One region of the Exiguobacterium sp. RIT452 genome, then DNA from elsewhere that is predicted to be linked to it. Evidence: riboswitches for the same ligand, from Rfam matches in the RefSeq annotation. Region 1 holds a riboswitch; each other region holds the start of a gene.
What was found. A riboswitch is a leader RNA that binds a small molecule or an ion and turns the genes downstream of it on or off. The one in region 1 is predicted to bind thiamine pyrophosphate.
Positions count from the first base shown of each region.

Region 2: it holds a riboswitch for thiamine pyrophosphate, as region 1 does, so the genes downstream of both, D3D03_RS02690 (thiamine phosphate synthase) here and tenA (thiaminase II) in region 1, are expected to answer to the same signal.
Region 3: it holds a riboswitch for thiamine pyrophosphate, as region 1 does, so the genes downstream of both, thiD (bifunctional hydroxymethylpyrimidine kinase/phosphomethylpyrimidine kinase) here and tenA (thiaminase II) in region 1, are expected to answer to the same signal.
Region 4: it holds a riboswitch for thiamine pyrophosphate, as region 1 does, so the genes downstream of both, D3D03_RS05035 (ECF transporter S component) here and tenA (thiaminase II) in region 1, are expected to answer to the same signal.

Region 1 is NZ_QXJB01000001.1:277,909-281,023, reverse strand. Features, by position in the region: gene D3D03_RS01420 (sporulation protein) at 29-802, shown strand; gene tenA (thiaminase II) at 877-1,572, opposite strand; TPP riboswitch at 1,647-1,752, opposite strand; gene D3D03_RS01410 (DUF1002 domain-containing protein) at 1,942-2,823, shown strand; gene abc-f (ribosomal protection-like ABC-F family protein) at 3,102-3,115, shown strand, end outside.
Region 2 is NZ_QXJB01000001.1:531,022-534,136, reverse strand. Features, by position in the region: gene D3D03_RS02695 (NAD(P)/FAD-dependent oxidoreductase) at 1-920, opposite strand, end outside; gene D3D03_RS02690 (thiamine phosphate synthase) at 917-1,513, opposite strand; TPP riboswitch at 1,605-1,707, opposite strand; gene nagZ (beta-N-acetylhexosaminidase) at 1,767-3,014, opposite strand; gene D3D03_RS02680 (OsmC family protein) at 3,011-3,115, opposite strand, start outside.
Region 3 is NZ_QXJB01000005.1:102,075-105,189, forward strand. Features, by position in the region: gene D3D03_RS12060 (murein hydrolase activator EnvC family protein) at 1-1,201, shown strand, start outside; TPP riboswitch at 1,261-1,371, shown strand; gene thiD (bifunctional hydroxymethylpyrimidine kinase/phosphomethylpyrimidine kinase) at 1,498-2,304, shown strand; gene thiM (hydroxyethylthiazole kinase) at 2,288-3,058, shown strand; gene thiE (thiamine phosphate synthase) at 3,048-3,115, shown strand, end outside.
Region 4 is NZ_QXJB01000001.1:928,637-931,751, forward strand. Features, by position in the region: gene D3D03_RS05030 (ABC transporter ATP-binding protein) at 1-1,123, opposite strand, end outside; gene D3D03_RS05035 (ECF transporter S component) at 1,120-1,695, opposite strand; TPP riboswitch at 1,801-1,900, opposite strand; gene D3D03_RS05040 (50S ribosomal protein L25/general stress protein Ctc) at 1,993-2,670, opposite strand; gene D3D03_RS05045 (DEAD/DEAH box helicase) at 3,021-3,115, opposite strand, start outside.

The DNA.
Region 1 (3,115 bases):
ATACTTCATTTTTTAGGAGGAAAACAACATGTTCAAAAAAATTCTTTCACAAATCGGCATCGGTGCCGCAACGGTCGATACACGACTCGAACAAGATCACTGTGAACCCGGTGGAACGATCACGGGCGTCGTCCACATCAAAGGCGGCAGCGTCGATCAGGAAATCGCCCGGATTTATCTTGCCTTCAATACCCAATACAAACAAGAAGTCGGCGACAGTACGGCATTTACGACATTCACACTGGATCGGTTTGCGTTAAACGAAGCCCCGTTTACGATTGAAGCAGGTGTCGAACGCGAAATTCCGTTCACGCTCCAAGTACCGTTCAATACGCCGCTCTCCGTCAGCCAATCCAAGTCGTGGATTGAAACGGGTCTTGATATCGCGCAGGCGGTTGACCCTTCTGACCACGATGCTGTCGTCGTCAAAGCCAATGACTACCAATCGGTCATCCTTGAAGCGATGGAAGACCTCGGATTCCGTTTAAAGAAAGCCGATACAGAGAAATTACCGGGCCGCTTCCGGAAAGATCTGCCGATCGCGCAAGAACTCGAGTATTCAGCACGCGGCACCCATTATGCCCATAAACTGGACGAAATCGAAGTCATCCTGTTACAAGACCGGTCGGGCATCGATATCGTCGTCCAGATCGACCGCCGTGCGCACAGTCTTGGTTCACTGTTCAGTGAAATGGCCGGTACGGACGAGACGATGACAAAACTTTCGTTATCCAATCAGGATTTAACCAATCCGACTGCCGTCAAACAACGTCTGGCGGATTTGATTGAACGACACAGCTGAGTTATTTTTTTAGACAACAAACACCGGATCCGATTATCGTCGGATCCGGTGTTTGTTGATTTAAACGTTTTTCCTTACTTCGATGATGTGATTTCCATCGTCTGCATGTACTGTTTTTCAAACGTCTCTTCCGTCCACCCCATCTGCCAAAACATCAATTCATAATAACAACTTTTAACAAAATGTTGTTTCATCCGTTCCCGTTCTTCGGCACTTGCCCGCTCCGCCAAATCATTCAGACGATCAACTTGTTCAAAGACGACCCGTTCAAACCATTCGGAACTGTATGTCGCAATCCATTGCGCATAGATTGGAGAATCCGGCGTACAGCCTTGTAACTGCTGTCCGACTTCATAGTAAAGCCAATAACACGGTAAAATAGCGGCAATCGTCTCCCCCAGCGTCCCTTCACTCGCATGATGCATGTGCGACACATAAGCATAAGCCGTTGGTGCCGGTTCGAACTCAGCCAGCGTCTCGCTTGCAATCCCAAGCGGTTCAAAAAACGATTGGTGCAGACTGAGTTCTGCGGCATACGTCGATGTCGCATGCTCCGCCAGTTCAGCGATCGTCGCAAAATCTTGGGCTTTCGAAGCAGCGCGGGCCTGGATTTTCGCAAAATGTTTTAAGTAATAGGCGTCTTGCAGGACGTAATGGCGGAACTTCGCTAGCGGCAAAGTGCCGTCTCCGATCCCTGTGACGAACGGATGGCTAAAGCTGCTGTCCCAATACTGTTGTGCCGCTTGCCGGATTTCTTCACTGAATGTCATGTCGTTTCCCCCTTTGTTAATCAAAAAAACGCCACACCCGATGTCAGGCATGACGTGAAAAGACCATAAAAAGAGGATCGTCCACGCCACTTCCCTCCGTAAGTCCAAACTTAATCAGGTTCAAAGGGTCCGAACGTCTCCGTCGTCTCAGTCAGCCTACTGACTCCCCTAGTGGTCGCTATTTGATTTGTTTTGAGTTTATCATGATTTGATGTGGAATTGATCCTTTCTCGTCATTTCGCTCATTTTTTTTGTACAATGAACATGACGGAAGGTGGATGGCGGCTCGTCCTTGAGACCGATTCTCTTCTGTCGCCGGTCGATTAGACTAAATTTAGTACCTGATACTTAACTTATGGAGGAACTTTTATGAATAAAACAATCACATGGACGGCATCTGCTTTACTTGCTACCACCTTACTGCTACCGACGGCCGCATCTGCTGAGCAAGTGGTTGACAAAACAATCGTCACCCTTGGCGAATCCCTTGGGGCAAAGGATAAATCGTGGGTCTTGTCCCGCTTGAATGCACCGGAAGGCATCACTCCGATTATCGCAACATCTGCCGATGAAGAAAAATATCTCGGGAAAAATATTCCCCAATCACAACGGGGTGGCGGCATGTACTCTTCCGCTAAAATTGAGTTGGCGGAAAAAGGTGATGGATTATCTGTCGCGACCGAAAACATCACCTGGGTCACAAAAGACATGTACCTCAACGCCCTCGTCACGGCGGGTGTAACGGATGCGGACATTACGATCACGTCCCCGTACAAGGTAACCGGAACTTCGGCTTTGACCGGGATCATGAAAGCGTACGATCAAACCTCTGCCGAGACCGGCATCAAACTGACGGATGAACGAAAAGACCTTGCCCAGCAAGAACTCTCTGTGACATCCGATGTCGGGAAAACGGTCGGGACGGATAAAGTCGCCGACTTGATGAATGAAATCAAAGCGGAAATCGCGAAACAACAGCCGGAAACGAAGGTCGAAATTGAAAACGTCATCGTCCAAGTCATCCAAAACAATAACATCAATTTATCCGATGCTCAGATGGACCGGTTGACCGGACTGTTTAATCAAATGGAACAAGCGGACCTGAACTGGGGTCAAATCGAGAGTGGACTGAAAGATGCTGGACAAGATATCCAGGCCTTCGCGACCTCAGAAGAGACAAAAGGATTTTTTGCGAAGTTGTTTGATGGTCTCAGTGCATTCTTCAACTCGATTGCCGGCTTGTTTAAATAAAGATTAACGTTTTCTTTTCTGTCAGGCATGGTAAAATAGATGTATTGAATCGGAAAAGGTGGTGTGAAGACATGGGTTTTGCTGCGTGTAAGCATTGGTTGATGGAACAACTGTATCTGTTGCGCGCGATTTTTCATGGAATGGCGTTCTAAGGGACTAGTCTGCCCTTTTTTAACGAACCCAATACCTGAAAAATAAAGCAAAGCGCATCTTCCACGAGTCAAGGAGAGTGCTGTTTGCGCTCTCCTTTTTTTGATGCGCCAGAGAGGATATTTCATATGATGATCTGCGA
Region 2 (3,115 bases), 250 kb from region 1:
CAATCGGCGAGGACTTGTGCCGTCACCGGAGCGAGCAAGATGCCGTGCCGGTGATGTCCCGTCGCGACCAACAAACCGTCAATTCCTTTGACCCGTCCAAGATACGGTAAGCCGTCACGGGTCTGCGGCCGGACACCGGACCAGATGTCAACCAGTGCCGCATCACGGATCGGCGGATACACGTCAATTGCTGCCGCCAACAGGTCCGAGATGCTGCCCGCGTTGACCGTCGTCGATTCCTCACCAACGTGTTCCGTTGCGCCGATGATAATCCGTCCGTCTGCTTTCGGGACAAGGTACACCGTCTCATGAAACAAAGTCTGCTCCAGTCGACCGGTTGTGAGACGGACAGATAGGCACTCACCTTTGACCGGAAGCGTATCAATCGGAATCCCGATCGTTTGCAACAACGGTTCCGATCCTCGTCCGCCGGCGATGACGACCTGCCGACCAACCTGTTGTCCCCGGCTTGTCTCCACCCCGGTTATCGTCCCGCTGTCCCGCAAAAGACGCAAGACACTTACCTGTTCTTCAATCACGCCACCCCGCTGTTCAATCGCTTGCCGTAACGCACGGACAAGCAACGGAGGATCGACTTGACCGACCCGTTCAAATTGGACGGTTTGCTTTGCCTGGCGCAGCTGAAACGGCAGTTCGAGATAACCGCTCGTCAACCCGGTCTCGTCGAACAATTGACGGACAAGCTGCGGATACAGGACACGGCTGACTGCCGCTAACGCATGTAACGGTTCCGACAGTTCTTCGTCCGTCGCGAGCATCCCCGCTGCCGCCCGTGTCGCGCCTTGTCCGACTGCCGACTGATCGAGCACGCGAACACTTTGCCCCCGATTTAATAACTCATAGGCGAGCGTCAAACCAATGATACCGGCACCGACGATTAATACATCCGGTTGTTTCATCGTCCAATCACCGCCCGGAACCGTCCGGCTGCTTCCGCCGGATGGATTTGTCCCAAAATCCCGGACAGGACGGCAACTCCGCTACACCCGGTCGTTAAGACATCAGACAGATTTTCCGGTTTGATTCCGCCGATGGCGATGACCGGGATCGATGTCCAGTCGACGACTTGCTGTAACGCATCGAGCCCCCTTGGCGCCACGCCGGGTTTCGAATCCGTCTCAAAAATATGACCGTACATCACGTAATCGGCGCCGGCTTGTTCCGCCACCATCGCTTCGGTCAACGAGTGAACCGATTGACCGATGGAGATCGTCGGAAACTGTGCCCGGACACGCTCGACCGACAGACTGCGGCGTGTCAACTGGACGGTCGTGCCGGTGACGAGTGCAGCATCGAGCCGGTCATGGACAACCAACTGGTCTGCGCGGACTCCTTGGTCGAGCAACGTATCAATGCAGGAAACCAATTCCCGGACTGACCAGGTTGGCTCCCGTAAGTGGATGCGATCGACGGACAGTGCGAGCTGCGGAAGGGTCTGTTCCAGCACTTCCTTACTGTCGCGTCCGGTTGTAATCAGGTGTAAATGTGACATCGTTCCCCCTCCTTTCCACACGAAAAAGGACCACCCCATGAACTGATGGAGTGGTCCTACGAAAAGGGCGACGCTTGGCGTTCCCTCGATAGATGATCGGATACCACTTCCCTCCGCTAGTACGAACTAGATCAGGTTCAAAGGGTCCGGATACTTCCGTCTCAGTCTGCTGCGAGACTCCCCTAGTGTAGATATTTATTTGTGTGGTACGTCTGTAGTTTACCACGGGTAGTCCGATTAGTTCCACCCTTGATTAGTGTCGCATGTCCGATTCGACCGCTTTGACCTGCTCGATCAAGCGTTGGTATTCGTCGACACGTTTCGTTTGCGACAAGTCATACGTTTGTTTTAAGCGTAAGACCCGCATGACTTTCTGGTTGAGATCGGCTGTCGACAGTTTCCCTTGTTTGATCCGCGCCATGATTTCCTTGTGAACGGACGCGTACGCGCCGGGTGAGGAAAACATCGCCATATCCGCACCGTTTTCAAGTGCAAGACCTGCCGCTTGAGCTAATCCGTACCGTTCTGTGATGGCTCCCATGACGAGATCATCCGTGATGATGACACCATCAAATTTCAGTTCACTCCGTAACACACCGGTCATGACTTCTTTCGATAACGAGGACGGTCGATTTTTGTCGAGAGCCGGGAACAGGATATGCGCGACCATGACCATTTCAGCCCCGTCTTGAATCGCCCGTTTAAACGGGACCAGCTCCGTCTGCTCAAGTTCCGCTTTCGTCGCATCGACCCGCGGCAGACCGACATGCGAGTCGACGGTCGTATCTCCGTGTCCCGGAAAATGTTTGACGACCGGCACGATATCTTCTTCCTTCATTCCCTGCATCAATGGCACACCGAGTCGTGCCACTTGTTGCGGGTCCGCACTGAGCGCCCGGTCGCCGATGATCGGATTCGCCGGATTATTGTTGACGTCAAGGACCGGTGCAAAATCCATGTTGAATCCGTAAAAACGGGAAATGGAGCCAAGCGTCTGCCCGACGTCTTCCATTAATTCCGGATCATTTTTTTGACCATATGCCAGGCTCGGCGACAGTTTGAGTTGTGCGTCCGGAACCCGGCTGACCCGTCCACCTTCTTCGTCAAAACCGACGAATGCCCGTTGATCCGACGTTTGCGCTTCATTGATGTCAGCCGTCAATGCCTTCAGTTGGCCGGATGACGTGATATTACCGCCGAGTAACAACACTCCACCCAGCGCATGTTGCTGCAACAGCCGGCGATCCGCTTCCGTCAATGCTGTTCCGGCCACACCGATGTAGAGCAGTTGATCGACTTTTTCCGCCGTCGACATCTGAGAGACCGTCTGCTTAAGTTCATTTTCCACTTGTTCCCGGGCAGACGGTTGCTCCGGTTTTTGTGGTTTCGGCTGTTTTGTTTCTTCGGCTTGCTTCGGTGCCGGTTCGTCCGGTTTCACCGTCTCGTCGGCACAACCGGACAACAGGACAGTTGCGAAGACAACAGGGAAAAACAGCTTCAAATCGGTTCCTCGTTTCGGACGCCGTTGATTGAATAGTAGACTTCAATTTCTGCGTTCAACGATTGGGAGACGGAGCAGTATTTGTCTTTTGACAATGAAAT
Region 3 (3,115 bases), on a different contig from region 1:
AAAATCGCAAAATGCAGCAGAACAGCGTAAGTTGGAAAAAGCCATCAAAAAACAGGAAGCTAAAATATCCAGCGAACAACAAGAAATTAACAAAATTGATGCTGCGATTAATGAAAACATCTTCCGGATTTCGGAAAAAAATAAGCAAATTCGTCAGTTGAATGTGCAAATTGAAGATCTTGAACAAGAGATTATTCGTTATGAAGAAATGTTAGCCAAGCAAGAGGAATTGCTCGGAGATCGGTTACGGGTTCTTCAAGAAAATGATGGGAATTCAATTAAATGGGAAGAAGTCATTTTTGGATCAAAAAACTTAGGGGATCTGTTCAGTCGTGTCATGGCAGGAAAAAAGATCGCTGAACAAGATGATAAGATGATCGTGTCGTATTTGGAAACACAAGAAAAATTAGCTGAAGCAAAAGCTGAACTTGTTACGAAAAAAGCAGAACGTGTTCAAGAAAAAGAAGCTTTACTTGTTCAAAAGAAACAGTTGAAACAGCAGATGAAAGAGCGAAGTGCAACGTTGAAAAAGCTGCGTAAAGGGAAAGTGAAATTTACGACAGAGCTACTCGATGCAAAAGAATTACAGGCAACACTGGAAGCACAGGAACGTGCCATTGCGGCAGCAAAAGCCGCAGCGAAAGCAGCAGCAGAAAAGGCGGCAGCAGAAAAAGCGGCGGCTGAACAAGCAGCAGCTGAACAAGCCTCAAAAACAGCGGCTGACACGACACGTAAGTCGACTGGAAAAGCAGACAGTCCTGCACCTGTCGTCAGTGTGCCTGCTGGATCGGCGAAGTTTATTCGACCGGCAGCCGGTGGTGTCTCACAAGGATTCGGACCAGCAAGTGGTGTAAATGGGTATACATTCCATAATGGAGTCGACATCCGTGGTCCTGTCGGGTCGCCGATTCGCGCAGCAGCAGCAGGAACAGTCATTACAGCCGGAAGTGGCGGACCATACGGAAATCATGTCATGATTTCACACTTCCTGGATGGACAAGTGTATACGACGGTTTATGCGCATATGAATTCGTTATCTGTTGGGGCGGGTCAAACCGTATCACAAGGACAATCACTTGGAACACTTGGAAGCACAGGAAATTCAACGGGTCCACACCTTCACTTTGAGTTACATGTTGGTGGATACCAGTATAGTGCGACAGGACCGGCGAATACGGTCAATCCTCTCGGATATTTCTAAAAACGGGCTTCGGCTCGTTTTTTTTTTATGGCTGTGCTACAGTGAAAAAGAATATTATTACGAGCAACTAGGGGAGCTGGAGGAGTCCGGCTGAGAGGAAAACCATTCTGTTTTCGACCCTGTCACCTGAACTGGATAATACCAGCGTAGGAAAGTTGAGATCGAAGACATGAAAGTATCGTCCGGTATAACCGGTCGTTCATGGCGTCGTCTGCTTTTTTACAGCGGACGGCGCTTTTTGTTTTGTCGTCCGTTTTCTCTCCTTAGATTTGCTCACACGAAAGTGAGGAAACGATATGAAACATGTACTGACGATTGCAGGATCTGATTCTGGTGGTGGAGCGGGAATCCAGGCAGATTTAAAAACATTCTCCGCCCTTGGTGTCTACGGTATGAGTGTCATTACAGCAATCACTGCCCAAAATACGTTGGGGGTCCAGGCGGTTGAAGATGTGTCGCCGGCGCTCGTCGAGGCACAACTCACCTCGATTTTTTCAGATATTCGTGTGGATGCCGTCAAAATCGGGATGGTCTCGAATCAAGAAACCATCCACGTCATCGCGCAACAACTCAAGCACTGTCGCGTTCCGATCATTTTAGATCCGGTTATGGTCGCGAAAGGCGGGCACGATTTACTGCAGACGGATGCGAAGCAGGCATTGATGGAGGAACTGTTACCGCTCGCGACACTCGTGACGCCCAATATTCCGGAAATCGAGCGGATGATCGGTTATCCGGTTCAATCGATCGAGGAGATGCGGCAGGCCACAATCGAGCTGTCTAAACAACGGGTGGATGCCGTCTTGCTGAAAGGCGGACATTTGGAAGGGCAACAAGCCACGGATCTTTTATACACTCAAGGTCAACATCATTTCTTTGAGCAGGAGCGTCTGGATCGTCTGCATACACATGGGACAGGCTGTACGTTGTCAGCTGCGATTGCAGCACGCCTTGCGTTAGGGGACTCGCTTACCGACAGTGTAGCCCATGCCAAGCGGTATGTGACGGAAGCGATTCGTCATGGTTTTGCGCTTGGTCACGGGATTGGACCGACGCATCACTTTTATGAATTCTGGAGGGAAAATCATGTTACGAACCATTGAGGAAAAAAAACCATTGATCCATCATTTGACGAATACCGTAACCATCAATGATTGTGCCAATATGACACTTGCACTCGGCGGATCTCCTGTCATGGCGGACGATTTGTTAGAAGTTGAAGAGATGGTGGCACTTGCCGATGCCGTCGTGATCAATACAGGAACGCTGAATCCTGCGATGCGAAAGGCGCAACTGTTGGCAGGTAAAACCGCCAATCGTTTAGGGAAACCGATCATTTTGGATCCGGTCGGAGCAGGTGCGACTACTTTACGAACGGATTTTATGAAGGAATTGCTGCAACAGATTCAATTTACGGTGATTAAAGGAAATGCTTCAGAAATCAAAACGCTACTTGGGCAGGCGACGACAACAAAGGGAGTCGACGTCGCCGAAGGAGAATCGCTTGATCTTCATGCAGTCCGGGTGTTTGCGGCCGAATCCAATCAAGTCATTGTGGTCACAGGACCGGTTGACTTCGTGACGGACGGACAGCACGAGCTTCATCTTGATGTTGGAACGAAACGGCTCGGTCAAGTGACGGGGACGGGATGTATGACAGCTTCTTTGATTGCGACGCTGTTAGGGACTGGTTATGCATGTTTTGAAGCTGCTGCTTTAGGAACCTATTTGATGGGGAAAGCCGGGGAGCAGGCGGATGAGAAAAAAGGAATCGGTGATTTTCGGACCGGTTTGTTTAATGCCGTCAGCTTGATGACAGAGGAGACACTCCGGGAGGTGCACTTTAATGAAGCCTGATTATTTAGTGTATGCCGTGACGGATCCACGTCTTCAATCCAGACCCCGGCTGGTCGA
Region 4 (3,115 bases), 650 kb from region 1:
GGACCCGTTCCGGATCAAAGGTAGCACAGCTGATGGCAAGTTCGTCGGTGACCGTCTGTTTAAGAAACTGGAAGTCCGGTTGTTGAAAAACAAAGCCGACTTGTTGGTAATACGTCCGGTCCGACCATCTCCGAAGCGGGGTGTCGAACAAGCGGATATCGCCTCGGGACGGAAGCAATTTCGCCAGTGTCTCAAGGACTGTGCTTTTTCCAGCCCCGTTGCGTCCGACGAGCATGATCCATTGACCGGAAAAGGTCGTCCATGAAAAATCGTTAAGAATCGTCCGTTTCCCCCGTTTGACACGGACCCGCGTCAGTTCAAATGTCCGCTCCGTTCCAACCGCTCGACGTTCAACCGGACGTTTCTTCAGATGACAGGCTTGTCCGGACAGTTCCGGTAAGGTCTCCAGTCCGTAAGGGTAGAGGAGCGGCATCGCAATCCCAAGCGCCGTCATCACATTCCGCTGTTGATGAAACACGTCATACGGTGTGCCATCAAGCAATAAGCGACCTCCTTCAAAGACAAGTACCCGGTCGGCAAACGTCACGCACTGATCGAGCTGATGTTCGATCAGAACGAGCGTCATGTCGGGATCACGGTGCAATTCTTCAATCAGATGCATCATCGTCCGTTGACCACTCGGGTCGAGTTGTGCCGTCGGTTCATCCAGTAATAAGATATCCGGTTCAAGGGCGAGGACACAGGCCAACGCGAGCCGTTGCTTCATCCCGCCGGACAGTTCGGCAATCGGTGTCGTCAAGGCAAGATCAAGTCCGACCCGCGCCAGCAGCAACTGGATGCGTTCCTCCATCTCACTGCGGATAATCTGCCGATTCTCGAGACTAAAGGCGATTTCCGCTCCGACCGTCTGCATACAAAACTGATCGTCCGGCTGTTGGAACAAAATCCCGACCGTTCCCTCGGTCGACCAGTGACCGGTGACATCTGCTTCAATCGTATCCGGCAACAGACCGGCAAGAACGTGTAAAAAGGTCGTCTTGCCGCTGCCGCTTGGACCGACGAGCAAGGTCGTTTCTCCTTTTTGAATCGTGATCGACAAGTCGTGTAAGACCGGAGAATCCTGATCCGGATAACGGACGGACAGGTGCGCGCACTGCATCATGCGGCACGCTGCTTTCGTTGCCGTCCGATCGCATAACCGTTCAATGTCCCGGTTTTAACGAGCGCGTCGACGATTAGTTTGGCGAGCAATCCACCGAGCAATGCTCCGCTGACGAGTTGCAGGGAAAACGTCAACAGCAGTGTCGTCGTCGTATAATAGGCAAATCCATTTACGATGAGGCTGTAGACCATACTTCCGACGGCGGCAAAGACACCGGACAACATCAAGGTGAACGTATTAAACGTCCGGTAGCCGAACACGGCAAAGGCGATCTCGGCTCCGATTCCCTGTGCAAATCCAATCAACAGTGCCGATAAGCCGAAGTGACTCCCTGTAAACAACTCGACGGCAGCAGCGACGACTTCTGCAATCAATGCCGCGCCTGGTTTTTGAATGATGTAGGCGACAAGGGGACTGGCGATGACCCAGATGCCGAACATCCAGTTTGCTCCGACCGGTCCAAAGATGGCCGAGATCGGCAACCATAACGTCGACCATCCTAAGTAGAGGACACCACAAGCTACGGCGAGCATCATCATGACGATGATTTCTTTCATTTTCCAACTGTTCATAATCACTTCTCCTTTGAATGCACACCCACAAAGAAACCACAAAAAAGACCGCCCTCTATGAAAAGAGAGCGGTCGTGTAACCTGCAAGCTGCAGAAAAAGAGCACGAGGATTCCGCTCCACTTTCCTACGCTAGTATGAACTAGATCAGGTTCAAAGGGTCCGAAGTAAATCGTCTCAGCCGAGCGGGCTCCCCTAGTGGATGTGTCAATGATGTGTACCTTCTTCACTGTACGGCTGTCGCCGCGACTTGTCAATATGCATAAAAAAAACCTCCCACGAGGGGAGGGGAGAAAAGATTACTCTTTATCTTCTTTGTTTTCTTCAGCTTGCTCTTCAGAAGTTTGTTCTGAATCGTCTGTCGCTGTATCCGCATCAGCTGCTTGTGCCTCAGCTTCTGCTTCTTCGATTTCTTCAAGTTCAGCTTCAAGTGTCGATTCAACGACCGCTGCAACTTGGATGTCACCTTCTGTGACGACACGGAAATCTTTTTCTTCCGGAAGATCAGCGACTGTAATCGAATCTCCGATTGCAAGTTCCGTTACATCCACTTCGATGCGTTCCGGTAATTTATCTGGTGTTGCGGCAACTGTTACTTTAAAGAGTGTTTGTGAAAGGAATCCGCCAAGTTTCGCGCCAGCTGCTTCGCCGACGAGGACGATATCCGTTTCGACTTCTGTTTCTTCATCCATTTTAACAGCGATGAATTCAACGTGTTTGATCGTTGGTGTAAAGATGTCCATATCGAGTTTGTTGATCAACGTGTTGACCTTTTTACCGCCGATTTGGAGAGCGACCAAGACGTTTTCGCCGTGTTCGCGGACAACTTTGACCAATTCTTTTTCATCGAATGAAATCGGTGTGCTTTCCACTTTGTAGCCATACACGACACCAAGAGCTTTTCCTTCATGACGTAATTGCTTTCTAAGTGAGCGTGGGCGTACTTCGCGTTCTTCTACTTTTAATGTTACTGACATGTTCATTTCCCCCTTGAATTTGGTATAGCCCTCAAAAGGTAATGAATGTAGGAGTGGAACAATAGGTTCCAACAGAAATTCATGCGCTAAATGCTAGTTCAACTGGATTTCATTCAGAAATGAAAAACGAAGTGAGTAAGTAGCATTTCTCTCCCAGGTCATTACGCTGATATTGAGAAACAATAATTGAAAAGCGACCGTGTTGTACGGTGCTAATGTAGATATACCCCTGTCTTTCAAAAGTTAAAACCTTTTTTTCTGAATTTGATTGTCGAAAGACCTTCAAACCTGTTGATAGACAACGGATTGAAGGTCCTTCATTTTTTTAAGAATTTCTTTGATTTGTGTGGTTACTCACCTGCTGAATCGATAAAAGCGGGGGAATCGAGCAGACGGACGAGTTCACGAATCGTTAAAATATCCGGCTTCTGATCCGATAAGACGG